3 regions of the Paenibacillus sp. JNUCC 35 genome follow, and region 1 is predicted to be linked to each of the others. Evidence: riboswitches for the same ligand, from Rfam matches in the RefSeq annotation. Region 1 holds a riboswitch; each other region holds the start of a gene.
What was found. Region 1 has a riboswitch for cobalamin ahead of cobJ (precorrin-3B C(17)-methyltransferase). Riboswitches for the same ligand answer to the same signal wherever they lie in the genome.
Positions count from the first base shown of each region.

Region 2: linked by a shared signal. The riboswitch ahead of metE (5-methyltetrahydropteroyltriglutamate--homocysteine S-methyltransferase) and the one ahead of cobJ (precorrin-3B C(17)-methyltransferase) in region 1 are both predicted to bind cobalamin.
Region 3: linked by a shared signal. The riboswitch ahead of nrdI (class Ib ribonucleoside-diphosphate reductase assembly flavoprotein NrdI) and the one ahead of cobJ (precorrin-3B C(17)-methyltransferase) in region 1 are both predicted to bind cobalamin.

Region 1 is NZ_CM177771.1:1,337,983-1,342,173, reverse strand. Features, by position in the region: gene AC2TF6_RS06030 (sirohydrochlorin chelatase) at 1-67, opposite strand, end outside; gene cobJ (precorrin-3B C(17)-methyltransferase) at 131-2,050, opposite strand; cobalamin riboswitch at 2,408-2,596, opposite strand; gene AC2TF6_RS06020 (glycoside hydrolase family 13 protein) at 2,703-4,191, opposite strand, start outside.
Region 2 is NZ_CM177771.1:3,252,555-3,256,745, forward strand. Features, by position in the region: gene AC2TF6_RS14765 (YolD-like family protein) at 1-141, opposite strand, end outside; gene metE (5-methyltetrahydropteroyltriglutamate--homocysteine S-methyltransferase) at 363-2,660, opposite strand; cobalamin riboswitch at 2,847-3,038, opposite strand; gene AC2TF6_RS14775 (arylamine N-acetyltransferase family protein) at 3,089-3,874, opposite strand; gene AC2TF6_RS14780 (ATP-binding protein) at 4,139-4,191, shown strand, end outside.
Region 3 is NZ_CM177771.1:876,447-880,637, reverse strand. Features, by position in the region: gene AC2TF6_RS04025 (aldolase catalytic domain-containing protein) at 1-695, shown strand, start outside; gene AC2TF6_RS04020 (hypothetical protein) at 985-1,395, shown strand; cobalamin riboswitch at 1,691-1,886, shown strand; gene nrdI (class Ib ribonucleoside-diphosphate reductase assembly flavoprotein NrdI) at 2,177-2,536, shown strand; gene nrdE (class 1b ribonucleoside-diphosphate reductase subunit alpha) at 2,523-4,191, shown strand, end outside.

The DNA.
Region 1 (4,191 bases):
ACGCCCGGACCTCGCTGTTCCCTTCCGCGTCACGGCTTCCGTGACCTACAAACAGTACCGCATCCATCGGTTCTGCCTCCTTTTTTTTGTATCCCTGTATTGAAAAGAACTCCTCATGTTTACGGGTTCGTTAATCTCCGCACAAAGCGTTTTCGATTTGAAAAGCGGGGACTTCCCGGTGACGGTAGCCTTCCAGCTCTTTTACGCGGGCAAAAAACTTATGGAACCGTTCGTTCGGGTGCCCTTCGTTCCGGTACCGGGCGACGATCCGCTCTATGGTCTCGACCAGTTTGTCCGGCTCGATGCCTTCCGCAACGGGCTGCGCCGCGTGGGCATTGCGGCCGACCGTTTTCCCCCCGAGGAACAGATCAAACTTCTCCCGGCGGTACACGATGCCGATATCTTCCTTCACCGCGCCGTAGCAGGCCATGCCGCAGCCGTTGAAACCGATTTTCATCTCTTTGGGCACGGCCGCTCCGCCCAGAAGATCGTGAAGCTCCTCCGCATACGGCACGGCGTCGCCCTTGTCCATATTGCAGAAGTCGCAGGCTTTGACCTGGACCACATCGCCGACCGGAGCCAGCAGAAGCCCTTCTCCGCGAAGCCGTTTCGTTACGGAATCGGGATCGTCGGTCCGCAGCTTGACGAGCAGCTGATGATGAGGCGTATATTCCATCGTTCCTGTATCGCCGACAGCGGCCGCGAGGACCATCAGCTGTTTGGCAGTCAGGTTTTTGTTCGCAAGTCCGGGGCTGACGGCGAACTCGAGAATAGCCTGCTGGCGGAAAAATCCGCTTGGGGAAGCGGAGGGAGCCGTTCCGACGGGCTCGCCCGTCACGAGACGGAGCGCCTCTTCCGCAAGCTCATACGCGGTAGGAGCCGAAGCTTCGAAGGAAGCCGCAGGTGCGGCAGACGGACGTACGGCGACCGCAACCGCCGAGTCCCCGTACTCCCCGGCCCCCGAAGACGCGGGCGTATCGTACGCGGACCGTGTCCCGGCCGCTTGTATGCGGACCGGCGAATCTTCGCGGTCGTAGTCGTCGGCAGTACCGGTCCCTTCGGCTTCGGGGCTGTATTCGCCGTAGCCGTCATCCCCGTACTCGTCCTCGTCGAAGAAGGACGGCAGACCGGCGCTGCCGGCTTCCCGCTGCTCCGCGGACCGGAAAGCGGTACCGGGCTGTCCCGTCAGGGCCGCTTCCGTTTCCGCGCCGGTTTCCGCTTCCTGCTCCAGAGCCCACGGCTCGGCTTCCCGCCGGAGACGCTCATGAGGGCGCAGGGGCTGAATATCGCTGTCCAGCGTATACTTGCGCTGATAGCCCCTTGGCGTAATCATGAGTCCCTCGTAGTTGCGGGTCGCGGAGTTGCCGATGATCACGGTAGTAAGCATGCCGATGTCATGCTCCAGCATCTCCGCAAGCGTCGTCAGCACGACGTGCTCCCTGTCGCGGTAGGCGCTTTTGACGATACCCACCGGAGTATCGGGAGAGCGGTGTTTCAGCAAAATCTGCTGCGTCTCCACGATCTGGCGTGTTCTTCTGCCGCTCCGCGGGTTGTACAGCGCGATGACGAAATCGGCGGATGCGGCCGCTTCGACTCTGCGCCGGATGAGATCCCACGGCGTCAGGTGATCGCTGAGGCTGATCGTGCATGCGTCGTGCATAACGGGAGCTCCAAGCAGCGAAGCGCACGAGTTGATCGCCGAGATGCCGGGCACGATTTCGACTTCCACGCCATCGCTCGGCTTCCATCCTTTCTCGATCAGCACCTCGTACACGAGACCCGCCATACCGTAGACGCCCGCATCTCCGCTGGATATAACGGCCACCTTACGTCCGGCCTCCGCCTGTCTGACGGCTTCCTGCGCACGGCTCACTTCCTCGGTCATGCCCGTACGCACGACCTGTTTGCCGTCGATCAGGCTGCGTATCAGATCCACGTAAGTGTTATAGCCAATAATGACTTCGCTTTCCGAAATCGCCTCGCGCGCGCGTTTTGTAATATGGGCTTCGTCCCCGGGGCCAAATCCGATGATAAGCAGTTTACCGGCCATTCCCATTCCTCCTCTTCCCTGTAAAAAAAGCTCCAGCGCTTACGCTGAACAACCGTTATCAAGCAGTCCGGCCTTCCTGTCCGCTTCGAACAGGCGGCCTTCTATATGCACGGCGGTGCGCCTTCCGGCGACCTGCCGTTTGCCTTCCCGTCTCGTCCGGACAATAAAAAAAGCATTTCCACCCTCTTCGGATAGAAATGCTTCGAACTTTCGAGCCATTAAGCGGGAATATCCCGCATATGCTTCCAACCCGCACAGTCGCCGGCCCCGGGCAATCTTGTACGCCCACGTTCCGGCAAGCCGCCGTTGGCAGCGATTCAGCCGTTCTCAACACCTCCCTAAATCCTCGTAGGTTATCTAGTGTTATTTAAACAGGCAGGTCTCCTGGCTCGGAGCTTTCTTCGGCGCCTTCCCGGAAAATCCAGTGACGTTGATGCCGAAAAAAATTTTCCCTGCGATTGCAGGGGGCTCCTTACAGTGGCGGGTCCGCGTCGGTCTTTCACCGAACTTCCCGTTTTAAGCCGAACCCGGTTCTTATGGACTGTCTGATCCGTTCGAATGGGCTCCGCACCTGTTTTTACCATATTCGATTGTGTTCTGTTCATCATAACATCCGGTCAAAGAACTTGTCTATGCCGATAAACGCTCCCCCTCAACCGAGCAGATAAACTCTGGCTTCATAAGCCCGCAGTTTGAGGACGCCGGTATCTTCGCCGGAGACGGGATCGTAATTTGAAATGAGAAGCTCCGCGTCCTTCCCCTTTCCCAGCTCTTCCGGCCATGTAAACTCCGGCGTTCCGTCGAAAAAGTTCAGAATCACCAGCAGCTTCTCCCCGTTCAGCGTCCGCGTATACGCATAAATTTCCGTGTCCAGCGGAAGCAGAAGCTTGTATTCGCCGTAAACGATGACGGGATGCTTTTTGCGAAGCGCGATTAGGCTGCGGTAGTAGTGGTAGACGGACTTCGGATCTGCTGCCGCTGCCGCCGCATTGATCCCGGTATAATTCGGGTTGACCTTGATCCACGGTTCCCCCGTCGTAAATCCGGCGTTCGCCGTATCGTCCCACTGCATGGGGGTGCGGGCGTTGTCCCGGCTTTTTTTCCAGATCGCCTTCATGACTTCGTCCTGGGGCTTGCCAAGCAGCTTGGCCTGCTTGTAGTAATTGATCGTTTCCACATCGCGGTAATCGCCGATCAGATCGAACGCGACATTGGTCATACCGAATTCTTCCCCCTGAAAAATATACGGCGTCCCCTCCAGCGTCAGGAGAAACGCAGCCAGCATTTTGGCCGATTCCACCCGGTACCGGCCTTCATCTCCGAACCTCGAAACGGGACGGGGCTGATCGTGATTGCCGAGATAGTTGGCGTTCCAGCCTTTGCCGTGAAGGACCGTCTGCCAGCGGCTCATCACTTTTTTCAGCTCCAGCAGGGTCCACGGCTTCGACTCCCATTTGCCCGTCCCGGCGGAAGCCGCATCCAGATTCATATGCTCGAACTGGAAAACCATGTTCAGCTCATGGCGCTCGTCCCCCACGTAATCCAGCGCCTGCTCCGGACCCAGTCCGGATGTTTCGCCGACCGTCATGATGTCGTAGTTAAACAGCACCCGGTCATTGAGTTTGTGCAGCAGCGTATGTACCTTTTCCAGATTCGAAAAAAGCTGGTAAGCCTGCACAACGGGCAAATGCCGGGGATTATCGGCATCCGGCAGCCCCTGCGCTTTTACGATATGAGCGATGGCATCGAAGCGGAAACCGTCGACTCCCTTGCCTAGCCACCATTGCACCATCCGGAAAAGCTCGTCGACCATTTCGTCGTTCTCCCAGTTGAGGTCGGGCTGATGCTTCGAATACAGATGCATGTAATACTCATCCGTCTCCGGGTCGTGCTCCCAGACGCTTCCGCTGAAGTAGGACTCCCAGTTGTTCGGGAAGAGCCCCTCTCTCCCCTTCCTCCAGATATAATAGTCGCGTTTGGGATTGTCCCTGGAAGAACGCGATTCTTTAAACCAGGCATGCTGGTCGGAGGTATGGTTCAGCACAAGATCCATCATGATTTTTAGCCCGCGCTTGCGCGCTTCCAGAAGCAGCTCGTCAAAATCCTCCATCGTGCCGTACTGCGGATCGATCTCGTAATAA
Region 2 (4,191 bases), 1.9 Mb from region 1:
TCTGCCGTAGACCTGCTCTGCCCAGCCCCATACCGTAAGAAGAATTAGAGAATCCTCGTCCTTGGCTTCTACCAGCCGGTTACCGAGTTCTTCCAGCTCGAACTCATCCCGGGTCGGACGTTTTACTTTTGCCTTTGCCATTATACCTCCTGAATGACGGTCTTACCTTCTGCCGTTTATCTTTCTATCTTACCATGTTTATGGGTTTCTTCCAACGGTTTGGAAACTCACGTTCCTATTTTCTTCTCGCGCTAATGTAAAAAAAAGCCCCCGCCCGGTTTGCACCGGACGAAGGCTCGGATTGTTGGACGGCTTATGTTTATCGGTCCGTAAGCATCTGCAGCCAACCTTGATCTGCTCGGTTAAGCTTGAGAAACGGCCATCGTTTCCCGGCACTGTTTGGCGGCCGCAACCATGTTGCGCAGGGCTGCCGCGGTTTCCTCGCTGCCTCGCGTTTTGAGCCCGCAATCGGGATTGATCCAGAAGAGCTGCGGGTCGAGTACGCGCAGCGCACGCTCGATCATGCTTACCATCTCTTCGACGGAAGGGACCCTTGGACTGTGAATGTCATAGACACCGAGCCCGATTCCCTTTTCGTACGTGTGCTGTTCGAAGCTTTCGATCAGCTCGCCGTGGCTGCGGGAAGTTTCGATGGATATGACGTCGGCATCCATATCGCGGATAGACCCGATCATGTCGTGGAATTCGCAGTAGCACATATGGGTATGAATTTGCGTCGTGGCCCGCACATTCGCCGTTGTGCTGCGGAAAGCGTTGACCGCCCAATCGAGATAAGCCCGGTGCTCATCTTTCTTAAGAGGAAGGCCTTCACGGACAGCGGGTTCGTCGATTTGGATCATTTCGATTCCCGCTTCTTCGAGTGCTTGCACTTCTTTCTCCAGCGCGAGCGAAATCTGGTAGGCGACCACGTCTCTGGACAGATCGTCCCGGACGAATGACCAGTTAAGAATCGTAACCGGTCCGGTCAGCATCCCTTTGACGGGACGTGTCGTGAGCGACTGGGCATAGACGGTTTCCTCGACGGTCATCGGCTGCGTAAAAGCCACATCGCCGTAAATGACCGGCGGTTTCACACAGCGCGAGCCGTAGGACTGCACCCAGCCGTTGCGCGTGAAGGCGAAGCCGTCCAATTTTTCGCCGAAAAATTCCACCATGTCCGTCCGTTCGAATTCCCCGTGAACGAGGACGTCCAGATCCAGCTCCTCCTGAAGCTTGATCCATTTATCGATCTCGCTCCGGATAAACGCTTTATACTGCTCGTCCGTCCATTCCGCTTTTCTCCATTTGGACCGCGCCTGTCTGACTTCCGCTGTCTGCGGGAAGCTTCCGATCGTCGTCGTCGGGAGAAATGGCAGCTGCCACTTCTCGCGCTGAAGGGCCCGTCGCTCGCCGAAGTCCGCGCCGCGTGCCGCCGGCACCTTTTGAAGCTGCAGGGCGGCCGCCTGAACGGCTTTGTTCCCGCGAGCTTCGGAAGACCGGAGGGCGGCAAGCGCTTTTTCGTTCCGCTGAAGCGCTTCGGCGGTGTCCGCCGTTTGGGATACCGCCGCCTTGGACAGCAGGACGATTTCCTCCAGCTTCTCGTCGGCGAAGGCAAGAGCGTCTCTCAGCACCGGATCGAGCTTATCTTCGTGGACGGTGGACACCGGCACATGCAGAAGGCTGCAAGATGGCTGGACGATCACCCGCTCCTCGGGAACCACGGCTAAAATGTCGTGAAGCGTACTCAGCTTCTCCTTCAGATCGGAACGCCAAATATTCCGGCCGTCCACGATACCCGCTCCTAAAATTTTGCCTTCAGGAAATCCTTCGCTCTTCAGAAGCTTCAGCGTTTTCTCACCGCCGTGTACGAAATCAAGCCCGATCCCGCTTACGGGCAGCCGTACAACCCTACTGTAATGTTCCACGGATTCGAAGTAGGTCTGGAGCATAATTTTCAGTTTCGGTGCTGCCTCTGCCAGCGCTTTGTAGATCGCTTCAATCCGTTCCATATCCTCGGCGGATAAGTTTGTCGAAAGCACCGGTTCGTCCACCTGCACCCATTCGGCGCCTTCCCGTTCCAGCTCTCGCAGCACTTGGCCGTACAGTGGAAGCAGCCGGTCGATCCAAGCATCGGTTTCCGTCTCGGCGTACCCTTTGGACAATTTCAAAAACGTAAACAGTCCGAGCAGCACGGGCTTGCCCTGGATTCCGAGCGCTTCTTTAGCTTCGCGGTAAGCTTTGAGAGGCTTGTTCTCGACCAGTTCGGGCCTCGCGCCCTGGAGTTCCGGCACAATATAATGATAGTTGGTGTTAAACCATTTCGTCATTTCGCATGCGGCCGCCCCGTCCTCACCTCTAGCCATCGCATAGTAGGTGCCCGGAGATACTTCACCGCCCTCGTATTGAAACCGTTCCGGGACGATTCCGAACATGGCGGAAGTATCCAGCACGTGGTCGTATCCCGAAAAATCGTTGACCGCGATAAGCTCAATGCCCTTCTCCCGCTGAATGCGAAGATTTCCCAAACGGACCTCGGTCAGCTTGTCCGTCAGCTCCCGTTCCCCGATTTTACCGGCCCAGAAAGACTCCAGCGCCTTCTTCCATTCACGTCCCGCTCCGATCCTCGGGTACCCCAAACTGCTGCTTATCAATGCGTTCATGATCTTGACCTCCTGATAGTGGCTTGAATTGGATGTTTGCATAAGTTCCCTGCTTCAATTGCTTGTTTGTACGCGAAAAATAAGAAAAGGACGTCATTATCCCCGAAGCATGCAAGGATAAAGACGCCCTCTGTTTGTATAATCAGCGGCTCGTACTTTAACACCTCCCTATCTCCCGTAGGTAAAGCAGTGCTGTCAGAACAGGCAGGTCTCCTGGCTCCAGAATCATCATCTTCGGCTGCCTTCCCGGTCTAAGACCAGTGGCATAATCGCCTTGACTCCTCTGTTACAGTGGCGGGACCGCGCCGGTTTTTCACCGGACTTCCCTTTTAAGCTCCAGCTCCCGAGGGGCTGGGCACCTATTCCCAACATATTCAATTGGTTAACTTAGGAATGACTATACACAACGAAGCATATTTATGCAAGCTTTATTCCAGAGGAATGCCGAAATATTTAAGCAGAGCTTCCTTGTAGGCCGCGTCGTTATCAGGCACGAACGTGCGCACGCCTTCGGGCGTAAACAGCTTAAACTCCTTGCCGGAGACCGAATTGCGCCCCTCACGGGTCCGTACGGCTACCATCGCATCTTTCGTGAAAATGGAGTCCGGGCTGTGCTCGCACCAGAAGCTGGCCATGACAAAATCTTTGGGCAGCTGCGGCTCCTCGGTAAACGAGTAAATACGCCTCCAACTGCCGCGATGCTTCTCGATCAGCACCCAGCCGAATACGGGGTCCCGCTCCATGGCGTATAACTCCCCGCCCTGCCGCTGTTCCAGCTTCTCGGCAAGACGGACCGGTCTCCGGGGCACAATGCCCCCGACACCTACGTCGCATAAGTAGCTGACTCCTTCCGCCTCCACTTCCAATACGTGATGGCGGCGTTTGGGCGGCAGCTGCGTCTCGTCTCGCCAGAACCGGGCGACATAATCGGTCACGGGGTAACCGAGCTGGCGCAGCAGCCAGCCGAACAGGGCGTTCAGCTCGAAGCAGTAGCCGCCCCGCCGCCGCTCGACGATTTTGTGGCGCAGACGCTTTATGTCCAGAGACAGCGGAACACCGTTCAGGATATCCAGATTTTCATACGGAACGGTGTGCAGATGCTGCTCCTGCAGCAAAGCCAGCGCTTCATAACTGCCGTCCAGCGGCCCTTCGTAACCGATTCGGTTGAGGTAAGCCTCCACTTCAGGTTTCAAAGCTTCTCTATCCGTCCTCACAGGACACACTCCTTTGCGGCAGGTTCACAGACGATTAGTTGTTCCGGATTCCGCTCCAGCATTGGCTGGCTGACGAGAATTTTCAATCTCAGCACCTCCGGCTTATTCTTAAAGATTTCAACAACTTGGTGAAATATTCCTCCATGTTCACCAACTTTTGATGAGTTTCCGCTCAATTGGCATCATTATTTATTGCATTATCTGCCAGAGAACTCCATAATAGGAATCTGAGTTCTTTTTTCTTTTAGAAAGAGAGTGCGGCCCGTGAAAGATATCCTTGTCCATTTATTTATCATGACATTTCCCCCTCATATTTA
Region 3 (4,191 bases), 460 kb from region 1:
TGGATATCGGCCGCGTCGACGAGAACGACATTCTCCCCCGCGAGCAGAGCCAGCTGGATCTGATTCGCGTAGCTTCTTATATCAAAGATGTGGACAAGGGTCTGCAGCTGGTACAAAAGTTCCACGACATGGGTTACGAAACCACGCTGAACATCATGGCGCTCTCCCACGTGATGGAAAACGAACTCAACGAAGCGTTCGAGCTCATCAACAAAAGTCCGGTCGACGTGGTATACGTCGTCGATTCGTACGGCAGCATGAATCATAAGGATATCGACTATATGGTCAATAAATTCCAGCGTCTTCTTCCGGAGAAGAAACTGGGCCTTCATATGCATAACAATATGCAGCTCGCGTTCTCCAACACCGTAATCGGTGCCGAGAAAGGCGTCGAGTTCCTCGACACCTCCGTCTTCGGCATGGGCCGCGCGGCAGGCAACTGCACCACCGAGCTGCTCGTCAGCTACCTGAAAAACCCGCGTTACGACGTGCGTCCCGTCCTGGACCTGATCGAACGCCACATGGTCGCCATGCGCGAGAAAGTGGAGTGGGGCTACATCATTCCATACATGGTCGCCGGAACGCTCAACGAACACCCGCGCGTAGCCATGGCTGTCCGCAACACCGCAGACAAGGACAAGTACGTCGAGTTCTACGACAAGCTGACAACGCCGGAAACTATCGCCAACAATTAATCACCTTAAAAGATCCTTTCCTCCGGGAAGGGATCTTTTTGCTTTGCCGGCTCCGGGAATTTTGAAATCCTTCTCTCTCCGTTAACTTTCGTTAATTTTCTTAAAAATTTCGGTTTGGTATAGTGGTCCATGGAAAAGAACCCCATCTTATTAACCACTGGGGTGAGACCATGTCTGCCAAAACCAAACACGATGCTTTTGAAACAGCGCGCTTAATTATTTGTCACTCCGGGATAAGGAGCCAAGACCATCATGGAAGACGAAAATTTGGGCGATCCCGCTCTTTTCTTTGCTTATCCTTGCGCCAGTCACCGGTTTTGCTTTCTTATATATGCTCTTCTTCCGGGGCATTGAGCATACCAGCACCCTAATCAGTTTTACCGGCAAAGCGGATCTCTTCACTTTCTCCCTGGTCATCCTGCTGAGCTTCCTGTTCTTCGAGACTTTTATTCATCCTCTAATCCATGCACTGATCCGCTACGGACTCAAACGGCCTCCCTCTATTTACAGCAGACAAATCATTACGATAATTGCGGACTGTCTTCTGATTTATGTTTTTGCTCATCTGATTCCCGGTGTGTACATCAAGGATTTTTTATCCGCCCTTACCCTGTCTGTCGCTTTGCATGTGATCGAGTGGATACTTGCAGGACTAATGATCCTCTATAAAAAAAACGACAAAAAGAATCTAAACCTGTAAAAAAGGATCAAGCTCCGTTCGTCAGGAGCTTGATCCTTTTTCGTGCGTGCATGAACAAACTCCCGCGCAGCACATCGAAAATCAGCTTGGATGCACGTTCCTCCGCCGCCCGCAAAATTTGTCGAAATAAAAAGAATCCGAAATAAAATCTCGCCCGTTTATGGGCAGGTTATCACACCTTTTTCGCCTTATATCTCGGTTTTCCTCCCCTTGTTGGGTCCTTACGCACAGTTGACAAACCACAATATATTGAGGTAAATTCATATCTATCACCTACATATTCACTATATATAGACTATATATGGATTGGACAGGTTTCCCGCCTACTAGGCGGGAATCAAAAGGGAAGTCCGGTGAGAATCCGGCGCGGTCCCGCCACTGTCAACGGGGAGCGCCCCACCCATACCGCCACTGACGAATGCCGTCGGGAAGGCCGCGGAGGGGCGCAATGAACCTGGAGCCAGGAGACCTGCCTGTCTGAAAGACACCGCTGAACCTACGGGAGATAGGGAGGTGTCCGGACGTTTTTCACATACAGCCGCCTAGCCTGGCTGTCCCCCTCTTCCGCCTTCGGGCGGGGAGCCGGGCAGCCGGCTTGTACGCGCGGCTTCAGCCAGCCTTTTTGCAGAGCCGTCAGCGGCGCGCGAAAGGGCTGGAAGCTGACTGTGAATTTAGAGCCGCTCTTTGTCACACAAGGAGCGGCTTTCATCCGGGCGCGCCGACTACTTCCCGTGGTCGGCGCGCCCCGTATTTTTGAAAGAGTGGAAAGGAAGATGCTTCCATGCTGGTAGTTTACGATTCCCGTACGGGAAATGTTCAACGATTCATTAACAAGCTGAATGTGAAGGCCGTACGGATCGAAGAGGATTTGACGATCCAGGAGCCGTTCGTCCTTGTTACCTATACGACCGGATTCGGTCAAATTCCCGGCAAAGTGCTGGACTTTCTGAAACATCACTCTTCCCTTCTGCGCGGTGTAGCCGCAAGCGGCAACCAGAACTGGGGACAATCCTTTGCCCTGAGCGCCGACCGCATTTCATCGGCATACGGTGTTCCGGTGCTTGCCAAATTCGAACTTTCCGGCACGTCTAGCGACGTGGAACGATTCCATAAAGGGGTGCGCCATCTTGAAGCATATTGAACTGAACAACGAACTTATGATACCGGGGGAAGACGGGTTTTACCGTCTGGAGAAAGACCGCGAAGCGCTGGACGCCTTCCTTGAGGAAGTGCAGGGGCAGACCGTTCCTTTCGGCAGCATCAAAGAACGCTACGATTATCTGATCGGCGAAGATTTCTACGAGAACGTGTACGAACACTACACGCTGGAGCAGATCGAAGCCATCCACGAAACCATCCGCGAAAGCGGCTTTAAGTTCCAGTCCTACATGGCCGCTTCGAAATTTTATAAAGATTACGCCCTGCGTACCAACGATAAAAAGCAAGTCCTCGAATCGTACGAGGACCGTGCCGCCATCGTCGCCCTTCACCTGGGTGAAGGCGACATCGGCAAAGCCCAGCGGATCGCCAAGGCGATCATCGAGCAGCGCGTCCAGCCGGCAACGCCGACGTTCCTGAACGCCGGACGCAGCCGCCGGGGCGAAATGGTCTCCTGCTTCCTGCTGGAGATGGACGACTCCCTGAACTCCATTCAGTACGTCATCGGCACCTGCATGCAGCTGTCCAAAATCGGCGGCGGCGTAGCCGTGAACATGTCCAAGCTGCGCGGACGCGGCGAGCCGATCAAAGGCGTCGAAGGCGCCGCCAAGGGCATCATGCCTGTCATGAAGCTCCTGGAGGATGCCTTCTCCTATGCGGACCAGATGGGTCAGCGCCGGGGCTCCGGAGCGGTCTACTACTCCGTATTCGGCTGGGACATCATCGAATTCCTCGACTGCAAAAAGATTAACGCGGACGAGAAATCCCGCATCCAGACGCTCTCCATCGGCCTGATCGTGCCGCAGAAGTTTTACGAGCTGGCCGAGCAGAACAAGCCGCTGCACGTGTTCGCCCCGTTCTCCGTCTACAAGGAGTACGGCCGTCACCTCGACGATATGAATATCGACGACATGTACGAAGAGCTGCTCGCCAACCCGAACGTGAAGAAAAAAGTCGTCATGAGCGCCCGCGACATGCTGACCAAAATTGCGGTTATCCAGCTGGAATCCGGCTATCCTTACATCATGAACCGTTCCAACGCGAACCGCGAACATGCCCTGAAAGACATCGGCAAAGTGAAAATGTCCAACCTGTGCACGGAAATTTTCCAGCTCCAGGAGACGACGGAAATCGGCGATTACGGCCAGGGCGATATTATCCGCCGGGACATTTCCTGCAACCTCGCGTCGCTTAACATCGTGAACGTGATGGAAACGAAAAGCATCCGCGATTCCGTCCACAGCGGCATCGAAGCGCTGACTTCCGTCAGCGACAACACGACGGTCGCGAACGCGCCGGGCGTTGTGAAAGCGAACAAGGAGCTTCATTCCGTCGGACTCGGCGCGATGAACTTGCACGGCTATCTGTCGAAAAACCGGATCGCTTACGAAAGCCCGGAAGCGAAAGAGTTTGCGCGTGCCTTCTTCATGGCCATCAACTTCTACTCGCTGGAGAAGAGCATGGAAATCGCACGCGACCGCGGTGTCACTTTCGCCGATTTCGAACGCTCCGAATACGCGAAAGGCACCTATTTCGCCAAGTACGAAGAGAAGGATTACCGTCCGGAATCCGATAAAGTCAAAGCTCTCTTCGAGGGCATGAATCTTCCTTCGCCGGAAGACTGGAAAGCCCTGAAAG